2 regions of the Marichromatium purpuratum 984 genome follow, and region 1 is predicted to be linked to the other one. Evidence: riboswitches for the same ligand, from Rfam matches in the RefSeq annotation. Region 1 holds a riboswitch; the other holds the start of a gene.
The links. A riboswitch is a leader RNA that binds a small molecule or an ion and turns the genes downstream of it on or off. The one in region 1 is predicted to bind cobalamin.
Positions count from the first base shown of each region.

Region 2: linked by a shared signal. The riboswitch ahead of MARPU_RS11555 (MotA/TolQ/ExbB proton channel family protein) and the one ahead of btuB (TonB-dependent vitamin B12 receptor) in region 1 are both predicted to bind cobalamin.

Region 1 is NZ_CP007031.1:1,037,072-1,041,355, forward strand. It holds gene MARPU_RS04745 (OPT/YSL family transporter) at 1-434, opposite strand, end outside; gene MARPU_RS04750 (KamA family radical SAM protein) at 729-2,153, shown strand; cobalamin riboswitch at 2,272-2,497, shown strand; gene btuB (TonB-dependent vitamin B12 receptor) at 2,678-4,284, shown strand, end outside.
Region 2 is NZ_CP007031.1:2,651,905-2,656,188, reverse strand. It holds gene cbiB (adenosylcobinamide-phosphate synthase CbiB) at 1-33, shown strand, start outside; gene MARPU_RS11575 (energy transducer TonB) at 39-377, opposite strand; gene MARPU_RS16775 (ExbD/TolR family protein) at 875-1,234, opposite strand; gene MARPU_RS11560 (ExbD/TolR family protein) at 1,287-1,676, opposite strand; gene MARPU_RS11555 (MotA/TolQ/ExbB proton channel family protein) at 1,666-2,322, opposite strand; cobalamin riboswitch at 2,476-2,682, opposite strand; gene MARPU_RS11550 (energy-coupling factor ABC transporter ATP-binding protein) at 2,908-3,561, opposite strand; gene cobD (threonine-phosphate decarboxylase CobD) at 4,059-4,284, shown strand, end outside.

The DNA of each region.
Region 1 (4,284 bases):
GCCTCGGCGGTGGCACGGCCGGTGGGGAAGGGCAGCGGGGTGCGCACGATCAGCCCGGCACGCAGATACCAGGCGACCCAGATGCCGAGGAAGCTCACCGCGAACACCCAGGCGATCAGCTCGACGGCGGGCAGGTTGCCGCCGGAGAGCATCGCCAGGGCCGGGATCGGCGCGACCAGCCCGCCGGAGATGATGTTGGCCGCGGAGGATGCGGTGGTCTGGGTGATGTTGCCCTCGCCGATGGCCAGCGGCGCGCTCAGGCGCAGTCGCGCGAGCAGTGCCCAGAGTCCGCTGGCGAGCAGCAGCGCCACGATCGAGATGTTGAACGACCAGCCGATCTTCAGCCCGGCGTAGACGTTGCACGGGGTGAGCAGGGCGCCGAGTAGCGCGCCGCCGAGGAGCGCCCGGGCGCTCAGCTGTCGATGCCTGTCCATGTCGCTCCCGATGATCGCGCACCCATCGCCCGGGTGCGGGTGAGTCTGTCGGTGTCGCGCGATCCGTGTTCCGTGCGCCGGATCGGGCGGGGTTCATGTGTTAAGATGGTGAAATCCTTTGCAATGGTTTTGCCAGTCCGGGCGGCTGCCCGGATCCTCTGGTGGCGCGCTCACGCGCCCGGCGCCGGCGAAGCGCGCACGACGGATACCGTCACTTCTTTCGCCAACCCCTTTGGATAGCCGTGCCCATTCGGTTCAGCGTCCTCTTCTGACTATCCACAGAGGAGCTTTGTCATGTCCTACAGCAATGCCCAGCCCAAGCGGGCGGTGGCGGCCGAGTCTGCCCGTCCGTTCCGCGTCCACACTCAGCGCAACCTCGACCGCATCGATGCGCTGCGTGGACTCTCCGAGGATCGCCGTTTCGCGATGAAGGTGGTCTCGACCGTGCTGCCGTTTCGCGTCAACGACTATGTGATCGAGGAACTGATCGACTGGGACCGTGTCCCCGACGATCCGATCTTCCAACTGGTGTTCCCGCAGCAGGGGATGCTCAGCGAGCGTCACTTCGACCGCATCGCCGATTTGCTGCGCGCCGAGGCCGCGCCCGCCACGCTCGACGCCGCGGTGCGCGAGATCCGCGCCGAACTCAACCCGCATCCCGCCGGGCAGCTCGAGAGCAACCTGCCCAAGCTCGACGGCGAGCGTCCCCTCGAGGGGCTGCAGCACAAGTATCGCGAGACCGTGCTGTTCTTCCCCAGTCAGGGGCAGACCTGCCATGCCTATTGCAGCTTCTGCTTCCGCTGGGCGCAGTTCGTCGGCGACAAGTCGCTGCGCATCGCCTCCAACGAGGCCTCCGGGCTGCACGCCTATCTGCGTCAGCACTCGCAGGTCACCGATTTGCTGATCACCGGCGGCGATCCGATGGTGATGAAGACGCGCCATCTCGAGGCCTATCTCGAACCGCTGCTGCGTCCCGAGTTCGACCACGTCCAGAGTATCCGCATCGGCACCAAGGCGCTCACCTTCTGGCCCCAGCGTTTCGTCGGCGACGCCGACAGCGATCAGCTGATGGCGTTGCTCGAGCGGCTGGTGGCCCACGGCAAGCACGTCGCGCTGATGGCCCATACCAACCACTGGCGCGAACTCGAGACCGATACCGCCCGCGAGGCGATCGCGCGGTTGCGCGCCACCGGCGCCGAGATCCGCAGCCAGGGGCCGCTGCTCGCCCACATCAACGACGACCCCGAGGTGTGGACGCGGATGTGGCGCACCCAGGTGCGCCTCGGCATCATCCCCTACTACATGTTCGTGCAGCGCGACACCGGCGCCCAGCACTACTTCGAGGTGCCGCTGGTGCGCGCCTGGGAGATCTATCGCGAGGCGATCCAGGGCGTCTCGGGGCTGGCCCGCACCGCGCGCGGTCCGAGCATGAGCGCGGGGCCGGGCAAGATCGAGATCCAGGGCGTGACCGAGGTCGCCGGCGAACGGGTGTTCGTGCTGCGCTTCCTCCAGGGGCGCAATCCCGACTGGGTCAACCGGCCCTTCTTCGCCCGCTTCGACCCCAAGGCGACCTGGCTCGATGATCTGGTGCCGGCCTTCGGCGAGGATCGCTTCTTCTTCACCGACGAGTATCTCACCCGCTGGCCGAGCGCCCAGGCGGCGCGGATCGAGTCGGTCCACGCGCCCGAGCCGGCGTTGCCCGAGGCCTCGGGACTCTGAGCGCCCAGCGGCGACCGGTCGCGAGGGCCGGCGCCGTCCTTCCCGCTTGACCCCGGTCAGTCCGCCCGGCCCGGTGCGCGGCACGGGCGTTGACTTGGGTCGCCCGATCGGACTTAATCGGCGCCCTCGATTCCGCGGTGGCCCCTGGACCCAGTTCCCGGGGCTGAAACGGGAAGACCGGTGCGCCGATCGTCCGCGATCGGTCAGTCCGGCGCTGCCCCCGCAACGGTAGACGAGTCAGGGCGCGACCTGATGCCACTGTGTCGATCACGGGAAGGCGTCGCGTCCGGGGCCATGCCGGCCCGCTCGTGAGCCCGGAGACCGGCCTCGGAATCACTGGTCCTGTCGTGCCCGTGAGCAACGGTCTGGCGGGTCCGTCAAGCCGGGGCTGCGTGGGGAGGCCGGGCGGCGATCGTGACCCGTCGCGCGTCCAGCGCGTGGCCGGTGGCGCCTGCCTGCCGAGCATCCAGCCCCTCTCTGTTGTCGACCCCTGCGGGTGTGCGGGGTCCTGTGAGGAGCATGTGATGAAGAGTCCCTTGATGCTGGCGGCGCTGGCCGCGCCCTTGAGTGCCCAGGTCCTGGCCCAGACCGATTCCCAGGTGTTGGAGCCGACGGTGGTCACCGCCACCCGTACCGCTGAGCCGGCGGGCGAGACCCTGGCTACGGTGAGCGTGATCGATCGCGCCGAGATCGAGCGGCGTCAGGCCCGTTCGGTGCCCGATCTGCTGCGCACCCTGCCCGGCGTGAGCATCGCCCAGAGCGGCGGTCCTGGCCAGTCGGCCTCGGTGATGCTGCGCGGCACCAACGCCGATCACGTGCTGGTGCTGGTTGACGGCGTGCGCGTCGGCTCGGCGACCCTGGGCACGACCTCGCTGCAGGACCTGCCGGTCGATCAGATCGAGCGCATTGAGGTGGTGCGCGGGCCGCGTTCGAGTCTCTACGGCTCCGAGGCCATCGGCGGTGTCATCCAGATCTTCACTCGTCGTGGCGGCGGCCCGCTCACCCCGCGCTTCAGCGTCGGTGTCGGCGAGCTGGGCACGGCAAGCGTCTCCGGCGGGCTCTCCGGCGGCGGCGAGCGCGCCTGGTTCAATCTCGGCGCCAACTTCGAGCAGACCGATGGCATCAACGCCTGCGCCGGTCGCCCTTTCCCCTATGCCGGCTGCGGCGTCGATCAGCCCGATCGCGACGGCTACAGCAGCCATGGCGTCAGCGCCCGCGCCGGTTATGCCTTCAGCGAGCGCGCCGAGGTCGAGTTCCATCTGCTCAGCGCCGAGAGCGCCAACGACTTCGACGGCTCGGTCTTCTCCGGCAACCAGGCCCGTGCCTCGCAGCAGGTCTTCGGCGCCAACGCCACCCTGCGCCCGCTCGATGCCTGGACCCTGACGCTCACCGCCGGGCGCAGCTGGGACGATTACCGGGTGTTCTACGACGATGCCGCCGCAGCGGTCTTCGAGCAGTTCGTCGACCGTTTCCAGACCGAGCGCGACAGCCTCTCGCTGCAGAGCGATGTCACCATCGCCGCCGGGCAGCTGGTGAGCCTCGGGGTCGACTATGTCGACGACCGGGTCAGCGGGACCGTCGACTATGCCGAGGACGCGCGCGACAACCTCGGCGTGTTCGGTCAGTACCAGGGCAGCTTCGGCGCCTTCGATCTCAAGCTCAGCCTGCGTCAGGACGACAACCAGCAGTTCGGCAGCCACACCACCGGCAGCGCCGCGCTCGGTTATCTGTTCGCCAACGACATCCAGGTCGCGCTCTCCTACGGCACCGGCTTCAAGGCGCCGACCTTCAACGAACTCTACTACCCGGGCTTCGGCAACACCGCGCTCGATCCCGAGGAGTCCGAGAGCATCGAGCTGATGGCCAACGGCCCGCTGCCGCTGCCCGGGCGGATGCGCGGCGACTGGCAGCTGAGCCTTTACCAGACCGAGATCGACGACCTGATCGCCTATGACTCGGCCACCTTCGCCCCGGCCAACGTCGACTCGGCGCGGATCCGCGGCCTCGAGGCCGCGGCTGATGTCCGTTGGGACGACTGGACGCTGGCCGGCAACCTCACCCTGCTCGATCCCGAGAACCGCTCCGAGGGCGCCAACGACGGCAACCTGTTGCCGCGCCGCGCCGAGCAGAG
Region 2 (4,284 bases), 1.6 Mb from region 1:
GCCTTTGGACTGGGGCTCGCGGCGCTGGGCTGAGGGTCTCAGCCCGACTCCAGACGGAAGATCACCGGCACCGTGAGCTGTGCCGCGACCGCGCGTCCGGCCTGCCAGGCCGGGGCGAAGCGCCAGCGCGCGACCGCGCGCAGTGCGGCGTCGTCGAGCAGGCGATGGCCGCTGCTCTCGATCAGGGTGGTGGCGCCGACCCGCCCGTCGGCACCGACCACGACCCGGATCAGTACGCGGCCCTCGACCCCCTGGCGACGCGCTCGTCGAGGGTAGCGCGGTGGCGGATTGCCGGCGATCGGGCGGGCCGGCCGGTCGACGCCGGTCTGCTCGGTGCGGGATTCGGTGCGTTTGCTCGGGGTCGTGCCCGCGTGCATCGTCGAGTTCGGACGTGCGGGTGCGGCCGCCCCCGCCGTCTCGCTTCGGATGGGCGGCGGGGGCTTGGCGCTCGCGCGTGGCGCCGCGATACTCGGCTCTGGCTCTGGCTCTGGCTCTGGCTCTGGCTCTGGCTCTGGCTCTGGCTCTGGCTCTGGCTCTGGCTCTGGCTCTGGCGCTGGCGCTGGCGCTGGCGCTGGCGCTGGCGCTGGCGCTGGCGCTGGCGCTGGCGCTGGCGCTGGCGCTGGCGCTGGCGCTGGCGCTGGCGCTGGCGCTGGCGCTGGCGCTGGTCGGGGGGGCGTCGGTTCGGCGCTCGCAGGTGCCGCGTCGGTGGTGTCGGCGGGTGTGTCGGGCGTTCCTCTACCCTGGAGCGAGAGTCGGATCTCGCCCGTCCCGAGCGCCGGTTCGCGCAGCGGCGGCAGCAGCCAGGCGAGGGCCAGGTGCGCGCCCAGCGCCAGGACCAGCGCCACGCCCCACAGCAGGCGGGTCGTCGTCCGGCTCATGGCGACTCCCGGGTGATCAGCGAGAGCGTCTCGACCCCCTGCACGCGCAATACCGCGAGTAGGTCGAGCAGGGCGCCGCTCGGGGTGTCGGCGTCGGCCTCGATGGCGATCCCGCGCCCCGGATCGGTTGCCACGCGTGCGGCGATCTCCGCGTCCAGCTCCGCGCGGGTGATCGGCACGCCGTCGAGGGCGAGCCGGCCGTCGGCGGCGAGTACGAGCCGCAGGCGGCCATCGGGCAGGGGCTCGCCCGGCGCGGCCTCGGGGGGCGTGACCGGTAGCGGCGAGGGCGGCTCGAGGGTGCCGACCAGGAGGAAGAACACCAGCAGCAGGAGCACGACGTCGACCAGCCCGCTCATCGGGTCGCGCTGGCCTCTGCGGGGTGGTGCGGGGATCTGCATCCGTGTGCCCTCAGGGCTCGATCAGGGCGAGCTGTTGCGCGCCAGCCAGACGCGCCAGGTCGGTCATCTGGACCAGGATCTGGAGCGGTGTCTCGCGCTCGGGGACGATCACCAGCGTGTGGCCCGGTTCAGCGGCGAGCCGCGCGCGCAGCCGTGTCACCAGGGCCTCGGGCGGGCAGGGCGCGCCATCGAGCCGCAGCCCGCCGTCGGCGGCGACATCGAGTCGCAGCGTGGTCGCGGCGCTGTCGGCGCCGCCGCCGTCACGGGTCTCGATCGGCAATTGTTGCAGTGGGTCGAGTCGGGCGGCGAGCAGGAAGAAGAGCAGTAGCAGGAAGACCACGTCGACCAGTGGTGCGAGTCCGATGCCGCGAGCGCGGCGGCGCAGCGGCTCAATGTGCATCGGCCACCGGCATGGTGAACAGCCGGGTCAGGGCGTCCTCGGTGTCGTGACGCGCGCGCTCGATGATCGCCTCCAGCCAGTGCAGCGCCGCGGCGGCGGGGATGGCGATCGCCAGGCCCGCGGCGGTGGTCAGCAGTGCCTCCCAGATGCCCCCGGCGAGCAGCGCCGGGTTGGCCTGTCCGCCGGCCTGCTCGAGGGTGCGGAAGGCCTCGATCATGCCGAGCACGGTGCCCAGCAGTCCGAGTAGCGGCGCCAGGGTGACGATGGCGTCGAGTCCGCGCAGATGGGCGTTGAGCCGCTGCTGCTGGGCCGCGGCCTCGCGCAGCACCTCCTCGCGCAGCTGCTGCAGGGTGCGCCCGCCGTGCGTCAGACCGTCGATGGCCACCGCCAGCACTGCGGCGATCGGCTGGGGGGCGGGGGCGAGCGCGCCGCGTGCCTCGTCGAGCCGTCCGGCGGCGCAGGCGGCGAGCGTCGGCGCGATGAAGGCGCGCGCGCCGACCCGCAACCGCGCGAACTGCAGCAGCTTGAACAGCACCAGGGTGAGCGCGAGCAGTGAGAGCGCGCACAACACCAGCATCACCGGGCCGCCGGCACGGACGAATTCGAGCGCGGCTCGCGTGGCGGCAGAGAGGTTGGCGAGATCCATGTCGACGGGCGCCTCCAGGCGGTGTTGCTGGGCGGGGCGGTGGATCTCGGGGGAGGGACTGGACGGTTGGCACGACCGGCCCGGTGAGCGGACGCCGGGGCCGGGCACGGCACCAGGGGGTCCCACCCTCGGCACACCCCGTCCGACGGTCAGGCGATCGGTGTCTCGATGGCAGGTCTCCTGGCTCGCGGGTCGGGGTCGGGCGCCCGGCCTTCCCGGTCCGGCGCGGACCAGTGGCGTCATGAGGGGGCGCGGACTCGCCGCTGACAGTTGCGGGGGCAGCCACGGCCTTGGCCCGAACGGGCCGCACCGTGTTCCCTTTTGATCCCCTCGCGGGGAACCATCGCTGGCCGAGCATCATACCGCCGGTCGAGGGTGAGTCAAGCGGTTAGCCGGTGGCGACACGGATTCTGAACCGCTAAGACACAAAGGGCGCGAAGGGAGGGAAAAGCGAACGGTCGTCGGTCTCCAGTCGTGGATGCCCATCCGCTCTGTCAGCTGGGAGCTGGCAGTTGAGCAAGACCCCTTTGTGTACTTCGCGCCTTTGTGGTTCGACGTTGCCGTGGTTCGAGATGATTGCCCGACTCAGCCTGCCTCCAGCCGTCCTTGGGCGAGTCGGTAGTGATGGGTGGCGAGGGTCTGGCGCAGTGGGGTGTCGTGGCTGACCAGCACCAGGGTCTGATCGAGGTCGGTGAGGATCTGTAGGAGACGGGCGCGGGTGGGTTCGTCGAGCGCGTTGGTCGGCTCGTCGAGCAGCAGCACCTCGGGCGCCATGGCGAGCACCGCGGCGAGGGCGACCAGTCGACGCTCGCCACCGGAGAGACGGTGGGTGACGCGGTCGTGCAGGTGTTCGAGCCCCAATCGGGCGAGGGTGCGCTCGACCGTCGCCCGGGCCTGCGTCGGCGACTGGCCGAGGTTGCGTGGACCGAAGGCGATGTCCTCGGCCACCGTGGGACAGAACAGCTGGTCGTCGGCGTCCTGGAACACCAGCCCGGCGCGCCGACGTACCGCATGGAAGTCATGCTCGACGCGGCGGGGCGCGCCGAAGGCGAACAGGGTCCCGGCGGCGGGGCGCAACAGCCCGACCATCAACTGCAACAGGGTGCTCTTGCCCGAGCCGTTGGCGCCATGGACGGCGATCCGTTCCCCGGGCCGGATCGTCAGCTCGACCCCGGCGAGCACCGGCGGGCGGCCAGGGTAGGCGAAGTGGATGTCGGTGAGTCTGAAGAGTGGATCCATCCGGTTTGCTCGAATACGGAAGATGGGGAACGCTATCAGCTTTCAGCTTTCAGCTTTCAGTCGCCAGCTACCAGCTACCAGCTACCAGCTACCAGCCGCCAGCCACCAGCCACCAGCCACCAGCCACCGGCGCCAAGCTTTCCCACTGGAGGCTGGGCGCTGGAAGCCGGCGGCCCGCAATCAGCCGCCAGCCACCAGCCACCGGCGCCAAGCTTCCCCACTGGAGGCTGGGAGCTGGAAGCTGGCAGCCCGCAATCAGCCGCCAGCCGCCAGCCAGCGGCGCCAAGCTTTCCCACTGGAGGCTGGGAGCTGGAAGCTGGCAGCCCGCAATCAGCCGCCAGCCACCAGCCAGCGGCGCCAAGCTTCCCCACTGGAGGCTGGGGGCTGGATGCTGGCGGCTCGCGACCAGCCACCAGCTTGCACGAACCCCGGGCAACTGGCAGATTGGCCGATTGTTTTCCAGCCAGCCATCGCCACCTCGATCCGCGCGCCTCAGCATGACAGCCACCATCGTCCCGATCCATTCCGATCTGCCCCGTCCCGAACACGGCGGGCGGCTGCGTCAGGCCGCCGCGCGCTACGACATCCCGCTGACCGACTGGCTCGATCTCTCGACCGGTATCAACCCCAATGCCTGGCCGGTGCCGCCGCTGCCGCGTGCGCTCTGGGCGCGCTTGCCCGAGACCGGCGATGGGCTGGAGCAGGCGGCGGCGAGCTATTACG